DNA from 3 places in the Streptococcus sp. SN-1 genome. Region 3 is predicted to be linked to each of the others. Evidence: predicted binding sites of a transcription regulator. Region 3 holds the regulator's gene; each other region holds the start of a gene.
What was found. Region 3 encodes CtsR, which represses protease genes until heat stress. Its sites were predicted from a motif close to TTGGTCAAAAAAGGTCAAANA; they were not measured.

Region 1 (5,814 bases), 670 kb from region 3:
TACTGAAGCCGCCTCAGCTGTTTCAGACTTGTTATCTTTATCGACTACTTCGATTTGTTTTCCATCGATACCACCTGCAGCATTGATTTCATCAACGGCAAGTTGGGCACCTTTTTGTTCAGATGTACCGTAGGCTGCTACGGCACCAGTTTCTTCAAAGTTAAATCCGATTTTGATTGTCTTTTCATCTACTGAGTTACCAGCAGCGTTTGACGCTCCAGACTTCACTTCTCCACAGGCTGCAAGAAGTGCTACACTTGCAAGCGCCACAAACGATAGGGCAAATTTTTTCTTCATCTTTTTTTGTCTCCTTATTTCTTAAATAGCATGTTAAGAATATACCGAATTATCAGAAAATTGTCAACACTTTTCTTGAACTTTTTCGATGATAACGTTTTCCTCTCGATGAAGATTGCCCACAAAGGGTGTTTCCAGCTCTTGGATATGACAAACCCTGACTTTTTTTATAAACTTTTCCTTGCCCAAGCGCCCGACCAATTGCTCCATTTCTTGAGTTGGAACATAGAGTTGTAAGTAACGATGTTTCTTGGAATGATAGGTAATATCTCCATAATCCTGCAATTTTTTGGCATCACGATTATAGTAAAGATAGATAATCAAGCCAGATCGTTTGACTTTTTCAAACATGATAAATCCTCTTTCTAAGAAATCTCTCACTATTATACCAAAAAAAGCAAACCCAGTCGAGTTTGCCTTCTTTCATCATTAATTCAATGAATTGTTGGCCATGATTTCATCAATAAAGCCATATTCAAGTGTTTCTTGGGCGCTCATCCAGTTATCTCGTTCTGCATCTGCATGGACTTTTTCGATTGACTGACCTGAATTTTCAGCCAATATTTTTTCCAAGATGTTACGAGTTTTAAGCAAGTGTTCTGCAGCGATCGCCATATCAGTTTGTTGGGTACCACCACCTGTACCACCCATCGGTTGGTGAATCATATACTCTGCATTTGGAAGCATGAAACGTTTACCTTTTGCTCCACTTGACGCGATGACAGTCCCCATAGATGCAGCCATCCCCATAACGATAGTTTGGACATCTGCCTTGATAAAGTTCATGGTATCAACGATTGCCAAACCAGCTGAAACAGAACCACCAGGTGTATTGACATAAAGGTAAATATCTTTTGTACTATCTTGGGCATCTAAGAAAAGCAATTGGGCAATAACAGAGTTAGCCATATTGTCTTCAACGGGACCTGTCAGCATAATGATGCGGTCTTTGAGAAGACGTGAGTAAATATCGTAGGAACGTTCTCCACGGCTTGTTTGTTCAATAACTACAGGAATCATTTATTTCTCCTTTTGAGTTTTAATTTTGTTGGTCAAATGACTGAAGATAAGACTATTATAATATCTTGGTCAAAAAAGGTCAAATTTTTGCTCTGTTTTCATTAGACAGAAACAAAAATTCAACCTCCTTTCGTGACTGGAAATCCTTTTCCAAGTCAATCTCTTTTTAATTCTATTTTGTACCGAACAAGCGGTCCCCAGCATCTCCAAGACCTGGAACGATATAACCGTGTTCGTTCAAACGTTCATCCAAGGCTGCTGTAAAGATTTCTACATCTGGATGAGCTTCTTGAAGAGCTTTTACACCTTCTGGTGCTGATACAAGGCAGACAAATTTGATATTTGATGCGCCACGTTTTTTAAGAGAATCAACAGCCAAGATTGCTGAACCACCTGTTGCCAACATTGGGTCTACCACAAAAATTTGACGTTGGTCAATATCTTCAGGCAATTTCACCAAGTACTCAACTGGTTGAAGCGTTTCTTCATCACGGTACATACCGATGTGGCCAACTTTAGCAGCTGGAACCAAGCTCAAAAGTCCATCAACCATCCCGATACCTGCACGCAAGATTGGAACGATAGCCAATTTCTTACCTGCCAATTGTTTTTGAACTGTTTTTGTGATTGGTGTTTCGATTTCCACATCTTCTAGTGGAAGATCACGAAGTACTTCATATCCCATCAACATTGCAATCTCATCTACTAGCTCACGGAAAGCTTTTGTAGAAGTATCTGTACGACGTAAGATTGACAATTTGTGTTGAATCAGTGGATGATTAATAACTTCAATTTTTCCCATTTTTGGAATTCCTTCTTTCAATTTATTCTTCTTATTATACCAAAAAACGGTTTAAAAATCTTTCTAAACCATTTATTTTTGATATTTTTTACATTAGATCAGCCTCTTTAAGAGCTGTCTGTACTGTCTCAAGTGGTAAATGAGTCAATTCTGTCCCTTTTTCTTGATAAAGGTATTGGGCGTAGTCGTCCATTCTGTACTGGTTGATATAAACCACACGCTTGCAACCAACCTGAAGCAATTGTTTTGTACAGTTTAGACATGGAAAATGGGTCACATAGGCTGTAAAGCCTTTGGGAACCCCACGTTCTGCACCTTGGAGAATGGCATTAACCTCTGCGTGAAGAGTGCGAACACAGTGACCTTCGATGACCAGACATTCGTGATCAATACAATGCTCAGTCCCTGACACCGAACCATTATAACCAGTGGAAATAACTTTATTATCCTTTACCAAAATTGCGCCCACTTTGGCACGTTTACAAGTGGAACGATTGGCAATTAGTAAGGCTTGGGCTGCAAAATACTCATCCCATGCTAGTCTTTTTTCAGTCATATCTCTTCTCCTTTTTCTCTATTTTTTAAAAAATGGTAAACCTAAATCTGCAATCTTTTCAGCTGGTACCTTCATGCCATCCTTGATCCATTTTAGAAGGACAGAAACGATGGCCGAGCTCCAAAAGGAATGAAGATAAGAGCTGACACCTTTTGATTTCCCATGGTATTTTTCTAAAAATTCCTGCATGGCTTGGACAAAGATTTTTTCCAGATGGTAATCCAAGGCCAATTGAATCACTCTGGCTTCCTTTCTGGCCTCTCGGAAAAGGTGAACCCAGACCAGATAAAGGTCTGTCTTTAAATCATAATGATGCAACTGTTCCATAATATTGTGGACAGTTCGTTTAAAGACGCTTTCTAAAATCTCCTCTTTGGAATCATAATTACGGTAAAAGGCTGCACGAGAAACGCCTGCACGTTTGACCAATTCAGAAATACTAATCTTGGTCAGGTCCTTTTTTTCCAAGAGCTGCAAGAGGGCTGTTTCGATGGCTTCTCTAGTTAATAAATTGGATTCTTGGTTTGATTTTCTGAGATTTTCAAGAGACTTTTCAGAGATTCTACGTTCAGACATAACATTTTCTTTCTACTTGTCACAACAGACGGATGAGGCTTTTGTTTCAAGGGCTTTCATGATATAATTGTAAAAAAAGACAGAACCTTTGTCAATGTATAACTGACAAAGATGGAGAATTTCTATGACTTGGAAGATTATTGCTGACTCTGGTTGTGATTATCGTCAGCTGGCAAGACCAGCTATTGACACGACCTTTGTAAGTGTGCCCTTAACCATTCAAGTAGCTGATCAGGTCTTTGTTGATGATGCCAGTCTTGACATTGACCAAATGATGGAAACCATGTATGCAACTGCAGAAGCTTCAAAATCAGCTTGTCCAAGCCCAGATGATTATTTGCGAGCATTTGAAGGAGCCAAAAACATTTTCCTAGTAACCATCACTGGTACTCTTTCTGGAAGCCACAATAGTGCTCAACTAGCAAAAAATATTTATCTGGAAGAACATCCTGATACTAAAATTCATATAATTGATAGTTTGTCTGCTGGTGGGGAAGTTGACTTGCTCGTAGAAAAAGTGAATGACTTGATCGACCAGGGCTTATCTTTTGAAGAAGTGGTTGAAGCTATCACCGCCTATCAAGAAAAAACCAAGTTACTTTTTGTCCTAGCTAAAGTCGATAACTTGGTGAAGAACGGCCGTTTGAGCAAGCTTATCGGTACGGTCGTTGGCCTTCTCAATATCCGTATGGTCGGAGAAGCTAGTGAAACTGGAACTCTCGAATTGCTACAAAAAGCACGAGGACCAAAGAAATCAGTTCAAGCTGCCTATGATGAAATCATTAAAGCTGGATATGCTGGTGGCCGTATTGTCATGGCCCAACGTAATAACGAGAAATGTTGCCAACAGCTTTCAGACCGAATACGTGAAACCTTCCCACAGGCGGATATTAAAATTCTCCCAACATCTGGTCTCTGCAGTTTTTATGCAGAAGATGGTGGTTTGCTGATGGGGTATGAAATTGATTAATTGCATTCTTGACAAGAGGTGACTTCATCTCTTGTTTTTTTGTGGTACAATAGAGCTATGAAACATTTTGATACTATCGTCATTGGTGGAGGTCCTGCTGGTATGATGGCTACGATTTCCAGTAGCTTTTATGGACAGAAAACCCTCCTCATCGAAAAAAATCGGAAACTTGGAAAAAAATTAGCTGGTACTGGTGGGGGACGTTGCAATGTAACCAACAACGGAACTCTAGATGACCTACTAGCTGGCATCCCTGGAAATGGGCGCTTTCTCTACAGTGTCTTCTCCCAATTTGATAACCATGATATCATTAATTTTTTTACAGAAAATGGTGTTAAACTTAAGGTCGAAGACCACGGACGCGTCTTTCCTGCTAGTGACAAGTCTCGGACCATTATCGAGGCCTTGGAAAAGAAAATCACTGAACTCGGTGGTCGAGTTGCTACTCAAACGGAGATTGTTTCGGTTAAAAAGATAGACGACCAGTTTGTCCTTAAGTCCGCAGACCAAACCTTCACTTGTGAGAAACTCATTGTCACAACAGGTGGTAAATCCTATCCTTCGACTGGTTCAACTGGGTTTGGTCACGAGATCGCCCGTCATTTTAAGCACACCATCACCGAACTTGAGGCCGCTGAGAGTCCTTTGTTGACAGATTTTCCACACAAGGTCTTGCAGGGTATTTCGCTGGACGATGTGACCCTAAGCTATGGTAAGCATGTCATCACTCACGATTTGCTCTTTACCCACTTTGGTTTGTCTGGCCCTGCTGCCCTACGTATGTCTAGTTTTGTCAAGGGTGGTGAAATCCTTTCACTGGATGTCTTGCCTCATCTTTCTGAAAATGACTTGACTACATTTCTAGAAGAAAATCGGGAAAAATCCTTGAAAAATGCCTTAAAAACTTTGCTTCCAGAACGCTTGGCAGATTTTTTTGTGCAAGGCTATCCTGACAAAGTCAAACAGTTGAGTGAAAAGGAACAAGAACAACTTCTCCAGTCTATTAAGACCCTCAAAATCCCTGTGACTGGTAAAATGTCTCTCGCCAAATCCTTTGTTACCAAGGGTGGTGTCAGTCTTAAGGAAATCAACCCTAAAACCCTTGAAAGTAAGCTGGTACCTGGCCTTCACTTTGCTGGCGAAGTCATGGATATCAATGCCCACACGGGTGGCTTTAATATCACTTCAGCCCTCTGTACCGGTTGGGTGGCAGGCTCAAATCAAATATATAAATAATTGAATGACTAAAATACAAAATAAGAAAGGAAGTCCTTTGGAACATATTATTTTACTAAGAGGTGTTACTCCTAATGGAAAAAATGCTATCCCGAAAATGTCTTATTTGGTAGATATTTTAACAGAAGCTGGTTTTCAACACGTTCGAACCTATATTCAAAGTGGGAATATCATTCTTGAAAGTGATTTAGATTTAGAAGAAATACGAGAATGTGTTCATACTCTGATAAAGGAAAAAATTGGGGCCGACTTAAAAATGGTTATCAAGAACAAAAGTGATTTTAAAAAAATTGTCCAAGAAAACCCGTTTGGAGAACACTATCTTTATGACCGTATACATGTGATTTTTTATCAAGA
Region 2 (5,814 bases), 300 kb from region 3:
TAATGACTTGAGGATCAGCCTTTTCAATTTCATCCAAGAGAATGATAGAGTAAGGATTACGACGGACGCGTTCTGTCAAGGTATTGTTGTTGTCATCGTAACCAACATAACCTGCAGTTGTACCAATTAGCTTAGAAACGGCTGTGCGGTCACTGAATTCAGACATATCCAAACGAATGATTGCGTCCTTAGTTCCAAACATATCAAGCGCTAATTGCTTAGCAAGTTCTGTCTTACCAACCCCAGTTGGACCTACAAAGAGGAAGCTACCGATTGGACGATTGCCTTCATCAAAACCAGCACGGTTACGACGGATAGCACGAGATACCGCTTCTACCGCCTTGTCTTGACCGATTACCTTATCTTGCAAGCGATGAGCCATATCTTTCAAACGTTCGATGTCTGATGTTCCCATTTGTGATACTGGAATTCCCGTCATTCGTTCTACAGATTCAGCCACATCATTGACACTTGCAGTCACTTTCATATCTTCTGTGTGATTTTCGATTTTCTTTTCCAATTCTGCAATGCGTGTTTTATAGTTTAGAGCTGCTTCAAAATCTTCTGCCTCAACAGCTTTTTCTTGCTTGTCTTTTTCTGCCTCAATTTCACGTTCAACAGCATGTACATCTGTTACTGGATGCTGAGCTGCTAAGTGAGCTGCCGTTACATCGACAAGGTCAATAGCCTTATCTGGCAAACTACGTTGTGGAATATACTGAACAGAATAATCCACTGCTGCTTTCAAAACTTCGTCTGGCAAGATAACATTGTGGTGTTGTTGGTAGAGGTCACGAATTCCTTGAAGGATTTTAAAAGTGTCCTCTGCTGAAGGAGCATTGACCTTGACTTCGTTAAAACGACGAGCAAGAGCCGCATTCTTCAAGATGGTGTTACGGTATTCGTCTTGAGTTGTCGCTCCAATAACGGTCAATTCACCACGAGAGAGAGCTGGTTTGAGAATGTCCGCAAGCCCTTTAGAACCACTATCTCCACCAGTGCTACCAGCACCGAGAATTTGATGAATTTCATCAAAGAAGAGAATGATATTTCCCGCTTCTTTTACTTCATTGACTAAATTTTGAACGTTTTCTTCAAAGCTACCACGATATTGAGTACCAGCCTCAAGACCTGAGATATCAATGGAAATAATTTCCTTATTCTTAATAGCAGCTGGAACATCACCGTTCACAATGGCTTGTGCCAAGCCTTCGACAACTGCTGTCTTACCAACACCTGCATCTCCGACTAAAACAGGATTGTTCTTGGTACGGCGTGAGAGGATTTCAGATGTCTCTTGAATTTCCTTGTTTCGTCCGATGACTGGATCCAGCTTGCCCTCACGCGCTTCTGCTGTTAAGTTTCGACCCAGTTTAGCAAGGACACCATCTTGTTTCATACCTGAAACCTGTTGTTGCATTTGTCCATCAGCTTCTGCATTTCCTGGTAATTGACCAGTCGCACGATAGTGAGCAAATTCCTCAGGTGTCACTTCACGTCCATTAATCAAGTAACGACGATTTTCAGAACTGTAGCCTCGCATACCACCCATCAATTGGTTAAATAAATCATCCATGTTGTTAAAATTATTAAAGTTGTTGTTCATATTCTTTACCTCTTTTTGTTTACTTAGTTATGATTACTGATATTGACTATCTTTGACCTTTGTTTTAAAAAATTTAGACTAGCTAAATCGCTACTCTACGTACTATTTCTGGTTTTTCTTTTTCAAGCAGGAGTAGACTATCTTTACTTCTGAAGATTTCTAGATTAAACATAGACCCCACCTCTTTCTATTTTACTTTAAATAAGTGTTCTAGTAAGGCTTTCATTTACCTTACGTTCATAATATACTACATTAGTCAGAAAAGGTCAAGGATTTTGACTTTAATTGACCAATATTTTTTAGAATGCAAAAACACCCTGAAACATCAGGGTGCCATTCTTACATCAAATATAAAATTGCTAGGGTCAGGAGACTTGCTAGAATCCCTATTCCCCAAAAGAAGAAATCAACCTTCCACTCGCTCCAAGGATTTCCTTTACCAGACAATCCTCCAAGCTCAAAATGGTGATGTACAGGCGTCATACGGAAAATACGTTTGCCACCTGTCAGTTTGAAATAACTGACTTGCATCATGACTGAGGTTGTTTCAAAGACATAAATAATTCCGATAATCAAGAGAGTCCATTCTTGGTGGAGGGCCATAGAGATAGCTGCCAGCATTCCACCGAGAGCCAAACTTCCCACATCTCCCATAAAGACTTTAGCAGGCTTATGGTTAAAGACAAAGAACCCAAGCAAACCACCAATCATAGCAAGAATCACTAGAAGGATATCCATCTGACCTTGCACATAGGCAATAACTCCATAGGCAGACAAACTAATCACAACGGAAATACTAGCTAAACCATCAATACCGTCTGTCAAGTTTACTGCGTTTGAAAAACCGACTAGCCAGAAAAGAGCGAAGACAATATAGAAAATCCCTAGATGCACTTGGTAACCAAAGACAGAAAGCATATCTCCACCGCGCTCATAAAAAAGGTAGAAAATGACACCACCTAGAAGCTGAAGAGCCAATTTCTGTTTGGGATTAAGACCCTCATTGATTTTACGGAAGACCTTGAGGAAATCATCTAAAAATCCGATTAAACCATAAAGAACCAAGATAAATAAAATCATACCGACATTATTGCTGAGTTGATTACTAAATAAGGTAAAAAAGAAGGTAACCAAAACAGAAGCAATTAAGAAAACCAAACCTCCCATTGTAGGAGTCCCAGCTTTTGCCTGGTGCTGTTTGACATCCTCATGCATCTGCTGGCCTGTAATTTGCGCCTTTCTATAAAATTGGATAAAGGCCGGAATTCCTACTAAAGTTAGTAAAAATGTCACAATTCCAGCACTGATAGAAATAAACATATTAGTCTCCTAAAGTTAATTTAATTTTTTTAATGTTTTTGATAGCTGTATTGGTCCGAACGTCTTGCTTCTGAACAACAGAACCTGAACCTTCAAATTCCAGCTCAATATCCAACCATTTAGCAAAGGCCTCAGCAGTCTCTTTTTTCCAGCCATACATATCTGGAATTTCTTCTACCTTATCCGATAAAAGGAGAACTTGTTGGTTTGGTGCAAGATTTTTTCCTTCTTCTACAGAAGTCTCTTTAATCTTTGTTCCAGTACCAACAACGATTGGTTGCACAATATTTCGACGTAAGGCTTCCGCCAAATCACCAGGTGAAATATCCTTGATGCTAGGCATTGCATACGAAGATTCTGTCGTCACTTGATCTAAATTCTTAGCTGGAGATTGAAGGTTCAGAGATTCTTTCATCGCTGAAGCCCGCTCCAAGATTGGATTGGAAAACTCTCCCAACTGGACAGCTGAATAATGCTCAGGCTGTTGAACCGTTACATACAAGATAAAATCAGGATTTTCAGCAGGATTCATAGTCACAACTGAGAAAATATAATTGGTAGAACCAACCAAGTAGCCTCCATTTTTCTCATCAGCGATTTGAGCCGTACCGGATTTAACTGCTACATTTTGTCCAGGAACTGTTATAATTGGCTTTCCTGTTTGGTGATTATACATAGTTCCATATAGAGGGTCCGTCCCAACTAATATCATGTTAGTACGAGTCAAGCTTGCTGCATCTTCAGATACAGGTTTTCCTACAATCTCTTTTTGAGACTTTCGTACAGACTGATTGTTAGTATCATAAATAGCACTTATAAATTTTGGCTCCAGCATAACTCCATCATTAGCAATAGCTGTAAAGGCACGAATCATTTGCGTCTGGGTCACTGAAATCCCTTGTCCAAATGAACTCTGAGCAATATTTACGATATTGTCAGCCGGAAGTTGGCCTGCATATTCATCCGTCAAGCCAAAACGAGTCGGAACACCAAATTTAAAGCGACTTAGATAATCCAGCCAGGTAGCATCTCCCATCTTTTGCTCAAGAAGCGTCATCCCAACGTTACTTGAGTGCGCAAACCCTTGAGAAAAGGTCATCATTCCTCCGCCAGTTAATCCTTCATTGACATCCCAATCTCGGATAGTAGCATCTGCTACTTTTAACTCACTACTATTGAAGACTTCTCCTCCTGGGAAAGTATTATTATCAATAGCAGCAGCGAGCGTCATGACCTTCATGGTTGACCCTGGCTCATAGTTACTTTGATAAAGGATATCACGCCAAACAAAGTCCTTGGTAAGTCCTTCCTTAGTATCGGCATCAAAGGTTGGTCTCTGCGTCGTTGCAAGAATTTCCCCCGTTTTAGCACTAACCAAGGTAGCCGTCATATACTTGCCTTTTACTTTTTCTTGAAAGACATTCATCTGTGTTTCCATGAAGGACTGAAGGGTGCTAGAAATAGTCGTATAAACATCCTTGCCATCTACCGTTTGCTGAGACACTTGTTCAGTTCCAGGGACAATATTACCCAGACGATCTTTTTCATAGGTAATAATACCGTCTTTCCCTGCAAGAATACTATTCAAGGAACTCTCCATCCCAGAAGTTCCCAGCAAACTCTTGCTACCATCCTCATTTTCATGGAGTTGAGCTAAACCAATAAAACTAGAAGCGAATTGTCCATTTGAATAGCTTCTATTAGGGCTAGTTGTGAAGTCAATTCCTTCCACACTAGCATCTTTCAAATCTTTTTTAATAGCCATCATATTGGCATAGGTAATCCCATTTCCTTTTGCTCCAAAGGAAACCTGGGTCAGATTTGGTTGAGCTAATTGCTCTTTCACATAAGCCTCATCCATATCCAAATACTTATGGAAAACCTCTGCTACCTTATTAAACTGGGCATCTTCTACATAAAGAATTTTACCCGTTGCTGATTTGTATTTTTTATCAATGACAGCATAGACATTATAGGAGGTTGCGTCCTCAGCAATCGGGACTCCATTTCGGTCATAAATAGTCCCACGTTTGGCAGGGACTATACGGGTTATTTGGTGAACTTTCTTAGCCTCTTTGACTAGATCCGTTCCAAATTTACTACCACTCCCGATAATAACAGCAAAATTGACCAAAAAGACAGCGAAAAGTACGACAGCTAACAAGCTGATGTACTTCCCCACTATTTTACGGTTTTCTGCTGGAGATTTACGGTTTCTAATCGCAAATCGGGTTATTCTTTTTGTCCACTTCATATCTTACTCCGCTGATCGAATATTCTCATTATTCAATTTTAAGTCCTTAGAATTTGCGATTTCTTTCAAGCGTTCTGCCCTCAACAATTCATTTACCTCTTGTTTGGCATCATCCAACTCTGTCTTCTTCTCCTCTATCTGTGCATTGATTTTTGTCAGATCATTTTGTACTTGTAGGAGTCGAGTCTGCATAAAGATAATACTCAGCGCCAAAACGAGAGCTGTAAACGCAATGGAAAGATAAAAAGCCTTCTCCACACGGGAGAATTTTTTTATACGATTCTGCAAGAATTGACTGGTTGTTTCTTTCTTATCTACCATTTTTTCCTCTTACTTGTGAATTTTTCTGGCCACGCGCAACTTGGCTGAGTGCGAGCGGTTATTGGCTTCTAATTCTTCTGCACTTGGCAAGATTGGCTTACGGGATACCAATTCCATCTTGGGCTTGAGATCATCTGGGATGAAAGGCAAACCTTTGGGAACTTCCACTGTTGAAGCTTCCTTGAATAACTGCTTAGTCAAGCGGTCTTCTAAGGAATGAAAGGTAATCACTGAAATTCTACCATCCAGAGCCAACATATCCATGGCCTGCTGGATGGACTCATCTGCTGCTCCCAGTTCATCATTGACTTCA
Region 3 (5,814 bases):
CAGAGTATGGTTTGTTGCGGACCTTCTCAGTCAACTCCCCACCTTCTTCATAACCCACATAGCCTGGAGGAGCTCCGTTGAGACGACTGGCTGCAAATTTCTCCATATACTCACTCATATCAAAGCGGATAAGGGCTGATTCATCGTCAAAAAGAACTTCTGCCAGAGCCTTGGCCAATTCGGTCTTACCGACACCTGTAGGCCCTAAGAACATAAAGGAACCAATCGGACGCTTATGACTGCGAATCCCTGACTGGTTGCGACGAATCGCACGGCTAATGCTTGAAACAGCTTGATCTTGCCCGATGACACGTTTGTGCAATTCAGTTTCCAGATTCAGGTATTTCTTAGCATCAGTCTGAGTCAATTTTTGAACTGGGATACCTGACAAGCGACTCAAGGTAGTCAAAATATCAGACTCTGTCACCAGGTCTTTATAGACAGGCACTTCCTCTTCTTTTGCAATTAGCTGGGCCGCTTGTTTCCACTTACCATCCATCAAGGCCTTGTCAGCTGGACTCAAGCCTGAATCGTCTGCTTTTACATGCTTAGCCTTATTTTGCACTGTTGCCGCTGCTTCGTCCAAGAGATCGATAGCAGAGTCTGGCAAGTGACGGCTAGTCAAGTAACGATGAGCCATCTTGACAGCTGTTTCAACCGCTTCATCTGTGATTTGCACCCGGTGATGTTTCTCATAAGTCACCTTCAAACCTTGCAAAATGGCCATACTGTCGGCCACACTTGGCTCTTCAATCGTCACTTTGGCGAAACGACGAGAAAGGGCCGCGTCTTTTTCAATGTGTTTTTGGTACTCTTCCTGAGTGGTGGCACCAACCGTTCTCAAAGTTCCACGCGCCAAGGCTGGCTTCAAGATATTAGCCGCATCTAGGGTCGAATCAATCCCGCTCCCAGAACCCATGATGGTGTGGAGTTCGTCGATAAATAGAATTACTTGACCATCTTCTTCAATATCCTTGATGATATTATTCATGCGTTCTTCAAAGTCACCACGGAAACGTGTCCCTGCGACGACATTCATCAAATCAAGCTCTAACACGCGCATCTTAGCCATTTCCGCAGGCACATCCCCACTAGCAATACGCTGGGCAAGACCAAGCGCCAGAGCTGTTTTCCCGACACCCGCATCTCCAACCAAGACAGGATTATTCTTGGTTTTCCGGCTCAAGATTTGAATCATACGCGAGATTTCCTTATCCCGACCGATGACTGGCTCCAACTTGCCAGAACGCGCTTGCTCTGTCAAATCATGCGTATAGTCCTCGAGACCACCACTAGGAGTCTGCGGCATTCCCATCATATTAGCCATAGAATTTTGCTTGTCAGCTACGGTACGATGGCGTTGGCGTAAAGCCTTGAGGTCTTCACGAGTCCAGCCTGCCCGTTCTTCTAAATTTCGACGAAGTGCAGCAATCTTGACCTGATCTTTCTTGTCTTCATAAGAAAAACCTGCCCTTTCCAATATACGAGTTGCCAATGCATTACCATCATGCAAAATCGCATAGAAGACATGCTCTGTCCCTAGCACCTTAGCATGAACCACTGACGCCACATATTCCGCTTCATCAAAAAGAACCTGTAAACGATGGGAGAACGGCAATTCCGTAAAGGTTTCATCCTGGCTATAGTCCGTTTCAGTCAGTTCCAAAGCCACCTCTTCTAAACGGTCTATCTCATATGGATAATCATTTAAAGTCGCCCCTGCCACACTATAACTGTGATTGGACATGGCAATCAACAAGTGCCAAGACTCTAGGTAACGAGCTCCAAAATGGCCAGCAACCATGTAGGCACTTTCAATACATTCATTCAATGCTTTTGAATAGTTCATCTTACTTCCCTTTTCTATCTACCTCTTGTATGACCTGTCTTAGCATATTTGCACGAACAACTGGAGCTTCCTCTCCTAGAACGCGATCCAAAGCTACTGATACTAGCAAATTCATCTCCTGCTTGGTCATCAGTTCTTGCTCAACTAAAAGCTGAAGAATATCTTCATAAATTTCTTGACTGACCCGCTCACCAATCGAGTAAAGCAGCTCCTTGAGCATTTCATGATGACTAGAAAACTCAATCCGTCCTATACGAATGTAGCCTCCACCACCACGCTTACTTTCAACCAAGTAGCCTCTACTTTCCGTAAAGCGTGTCTTAATCACATAGTTGATCTGACTAGGAACAACCTGAAAAGTATCTGCTAACTGACTCCGTTGCAACTCCACAATTCCAGATTGATCTAAAATCGCCTTGATGTAGGCCTCAATATGATCCGATGTATTTTTAAATCTCATTACAAACCCACCTCTCTCTTTAAACCTTGACTATCTTTGACTATTATACCGAAATTTTCTCATTTTTAAAAGAAAAAGGGCGCTGGTAAAGGATAATCTTCACCAACTCCCTATTTCTCTACTTATCTAAGCCTAACTCCGCTAAGATTTGACGTTTGTAGGCAATCTTTTGAACCTCTTTGTCCTCATCTTCAGACCAATCTGGTTTAATTTCTGAAACAATCTGCCCAGGGCGATTTTTCAAGATATAGATGCGGTCGCTGAGACTGAGAGCCTCCTCGATACTATGCGTGATAATCAATGTTGTCAGTTGCAACTGCTTGTGAATCTCAAGGTACCAAGCGTGGAGTTCCATCTTGGTCATCTCATCCAAGGCACTAAAGGCCTCATCCAAGAGAAAGAGCTTGTGCCCGAAAAGGTAAGTTCGAAGCAAGGCTACACGCTGACGCATCCCACCACTGAGTTCATGAGGATACTTATCCCGTACAGCTGTCAACTGGAAGGTCGCAAGAATTTCATCCGCGCGGGCAATGGCTTCCGCCTTATCCACTTTTTGAATCAAGAGGGGCAGAATGATATTACCAAGCACCGTCTTGTGCTCCAAGAGGAGATCCTTTTGCAACATATAACTCACGCGCCCCTTGGGATTCTCCTCCCCATCAAGGACAATTCTCCCTGACTGAACTTCTAAAATCCCAGCGATTAGATTAAAGAGGGTGGTCTTTCCAACACCACTAGGGCCTAGGATGGAAACCACTTCTCCTGAAGTCACCTGTAGGTTGATATCCTCTAAAATCCTCTCCTGACCATAGGCATAACTGACGTGTTCTAGTCTAATTTCTGTCATTATTTCACAAATTCATTGGTGAAGCCTTTGTCTGTCAAGTCTTCTTTAAGGATACCATTTTCTTTATCCCATTTATAGAAGGCATTCCAGCGAGCTGCATCAAATTGACCCCATTTTTCCTTGTCACTTGCGTATTCTTTTGACAAGTATTTTTGAGATTCGATGACAAAGTCACGTTTTTCCTGAAGTTCAGGTGCATTCTTGATAAGGATATCTGCCGCTTCCTCTGGATGCTCCATAGCATATTGGTAACCTTTTTTGATAGCTTGGATAACTTTGCGAGCTTCTTCTTTGTTGTCTTTTAGATAGTCATTGTTGGCGATGATAACTGGTGAGTAGTAGTCAAATTCTTTAACGTAGTCTTTCAAGTACATGAAGTTAGCCTCTACACCTTGAGATTTAGCAAGGATTCCATCCCATCCGTAGTAGATCCATGCAGTATCAAATACTCCATTAGCAATCGGTGTGATTGAGTTTGAGTCGTTATTTGGTACTTTTTCAACCTTCTCAAAGTCTCCGCCTTGAGATTCTACCAAGGTTTTCAACATAGCAAGTTCAGTTGGGTCATTCCATGTCCCGTATTTCTTACCAACCAAGTCTTTTGGACTAGCTACATTGTCAGATTTACGAGAGATAATTCCTGATGTATTGTGCTCTACGATAGCTGCAACGGCAGTAATTCCTGCCCCTTTTTCCAATTTTTTAGCCATATAGTCTTGGAAATACACTGCAAATGGTGCCTTACCATTGATAACCAAGTCAGAAGAACTTTCTTCTGGTGGCAATTTCAAATCAACATCCACTCCAGATTCTTTGAAATAACCTTTTTCCTTAGCAACATAAAGCCCTGTGTGGTTGGTATTTGGTGTCCAGTCTAGGATAAAGTCGATTTTCTTAAGTTCTGCCTCTTTGTTATCCTTAGAAGCAGTTCCTTGACCACAGGCCACAAGCACAACAGCTACAAGAGCTGTTAAAACAGTTAAAAACACTTTCCATGTTTTCTTCATTTTGATTTCCTCTTTTCTTTTTCAGAAACATTCTTATTCTACGAACGTTTCCATTTAATAACATATTTTTCACTAATATCGACCAACTTCATACCCAAAAGGCTGATAATCGATACCAGAATAATAATAGCAAACATGGTATCATACTGAAACAGTTTCTTGGACTGAATCATGTAGACACCTAGTCCTTCAAAGCCTCCCAACCACTCAGATACCACTGTTGTGATAAAGGCGTAGGAGACACTGACCCTCAGACCTGCATAAAAGTAAGGCAGACTGACTGGAATTTTAAAATGCCACAGGATTTGCCAAGGTTTGGCCCGCATCAGACTAAACAAGGTCAGCATATCCTTGTCACAATGCCTAAAACCGTCCAAAATGCTGACGATGATGGGGAAGGTTGTCGTTAAGATAATCAAGACAATCTTGGGCAAAATCCCATAACCTAGCCACAAGACCAAGATAGGAGCTATGGCAATAGTCGGAATGGTCTGAACAACCACCATCATAGGGTAAATCAGGTCATTGAGCCAAGTCAAACTATCCATAAGTACAGCCATGAGACAGGCAATCAAGATTCCTAGAACCAACCCCAATAAAGCCACTCTCAAGGTGGCCCAGCTATGGTGCCAGAGAAATTCTCTATCACGAACAAAGGACAGGAGAATTTCAAGAGGTGTCGGCAGGATAAACTTGGGGAGAAGTTTAAGAAAACCTGCTAACTGCCAGATTGACAAGACCCCCATAAAGCCCAATAGACTAATGTGTCGTCTCAGTATACTTTTCAAGTTTCTCATCAATACTTAAAATCTCTCCTACATTTATTTTGACATTGGCAAAGACATTATCTGCCTCCTGCCCTGCCACTTCCAGCGCTTCTTTGAGAATGCGCATGAGCTCATCAAACTCCCCTTCCAAGACCGTTTCAAATGGTGTCACCACCATGGTCACTTCTTGAGCTTGTAGATAAGCAATGACCTGATCGATAACAGCAATCCGATTAATCCCCTGTGCTAAGGGTAAAACTTGCAAGGCAATGCTTGCTTTCATAAAAACCTCCTCTTCTCGTTTTCCTTTGACAAAAAGAAAAACCTTTACCATATATGGAAAAAGGTCAAGAATAGACTAAGTATCGTTCCCTCCGCTGGCATTACCCAGATCAGGTGCGGTCGAAGTTTAACACTTCCTCTCAGACTGTACACAGACTCCCATATATTATATGGACATATGATAGCGCAAAATAAAAAAAATGTCAAGGAAACTGCTTACAGAAAAGAGCAGGAAAAATTTCCTACTCCAATTTTCTATACTCGTTCTCCATCACTATTTACTCTATAGCCATCCACCGTCGTATTGACAGCTAAGGCACCTGAAGAGTAAGAATAGTACCATTTACCAGAGACTTGATACCAACCTGTTTTCATTGCCCCTGAACTATCCAGATAATACCACAGACCATTTTCCTTTAACCATCCTGTCTGCATTTCACCAGATGATTTCAAATAATACCAGCTAGAGCCATCTTTCAGCCATCCCGTCGCCTTAGAACCATCTGATTTGAAATAATACCAACTACCATTTATTTTCTTCCAACCGACAGTCAGAACATTATTGGAACTACCTTCTGGTTGATTCTGCGATGAAGCAACCT

Region 1: clpP (ATP-dependent Clp protease proteolytic subunit ClpP) is a predicted target of CtsR. The motif match lies at 1,383-1,403, and genes of this name have one in related genera.
Region 2: ACAM22_RS01575 (ATP-dependent Clp protease ATP-binding subunit) is a predicted target of CtsR. The motif match lies at 1,879-1,899, and genes of this name have one in related genera.

Annotation. Positions count from the first base shown of each region.
Region 1 is NZ_AP028929.1:712,228-718,041, reverse strand. Features, by position in the region: gene ACAM22_RS03125 (ABC transporter substrate-binding protein) at 1-297, opposite strand, end outside; gene ACAM22_RS03120 (YlbG family protein) at 361-648, opposite strand; gene clpP (ATP-dependent Clp protease proteolytic subunit ClpP) at 727-1,317, opposite strand; gene upp (uracil phosphoribosyltransferase) at 1,490-2,119, opposite strand; gene ACAM22_RS03105 (cytidine/deoxycytidylate deaminase family protein) at 2,208-2,675, opposite strand; gene ACAM22_RS03100 (TetR/AcrR family transcriptional regulator) at 2,694-3,251, opposite strand; gene ACAM22_RS03095 (DegV family protein) at 3,376-4,221, shown strand; gene ACAM22_RS03090 (NAD(P)/FAD-dependent oxidoreductase) at 4,279-5,457, shown strand; gene ACAM22_RS03085 (DUF1697 domain-containing protein) at 5,495-5,814, shown strand, end outside.
Region 2 is NZ_AP028929.1:334,277-340,090, reverse strand. Features, by position in the region: gene ACAM22_RS01575 (ATP-dependent Clp protease ATP-binding subunit) at 1-1,606, opposite strand, end outside; gene mraY (phospho-N-acetylmuramoyl-pentapeptide-transferase) at 1,946-2,926, opposite strand; gene pbp2X (penicillin-binding protein PBP2X) at 2,928-5,180, opposite strand; gene ftsL (cell division protein FtsL) at 5,184-5,501, opposite strand; gene rsmH (16S rRNA (cytosine(1402)-N(4))-methyltransferase RsmH) at 5,511-5,814, opposite strand, start outside.
Region 3 is NZ_AP028929.1:38,478-44,291, reverse strand. Features, by position in the region: gene ACAM22_RS00230 (ATP-dependent Clp protease ATP-binding subunit) at 1-1,849, opposite strand, end outside; gene ACAM22_RS00225 (CtsR family transcriptional regulator) at 1,851-2,309, opposite strand; gene ACAM22_RS00220 (ABC transporter ATP-binding protein) at 2,428-3,156, opposite strand; gene ACAM22_RS00215 (ABC transporter substrate-binding protein) at 3,156-4,163, opposite strand; gene ACAM22_RS00210 (ABC transporter permease) at 4,202-4,960, opposite strand; gene ACAM22_RS00205 (thiamine-binding protein) at 4,923-5,213, opposite strand; TPP riboswitch at 5,283-5,385, opposite strand; gene cbpD (choline binding-anchored murein hydrolase CbpD) at 5,468-5,814, opposite strand, start outside.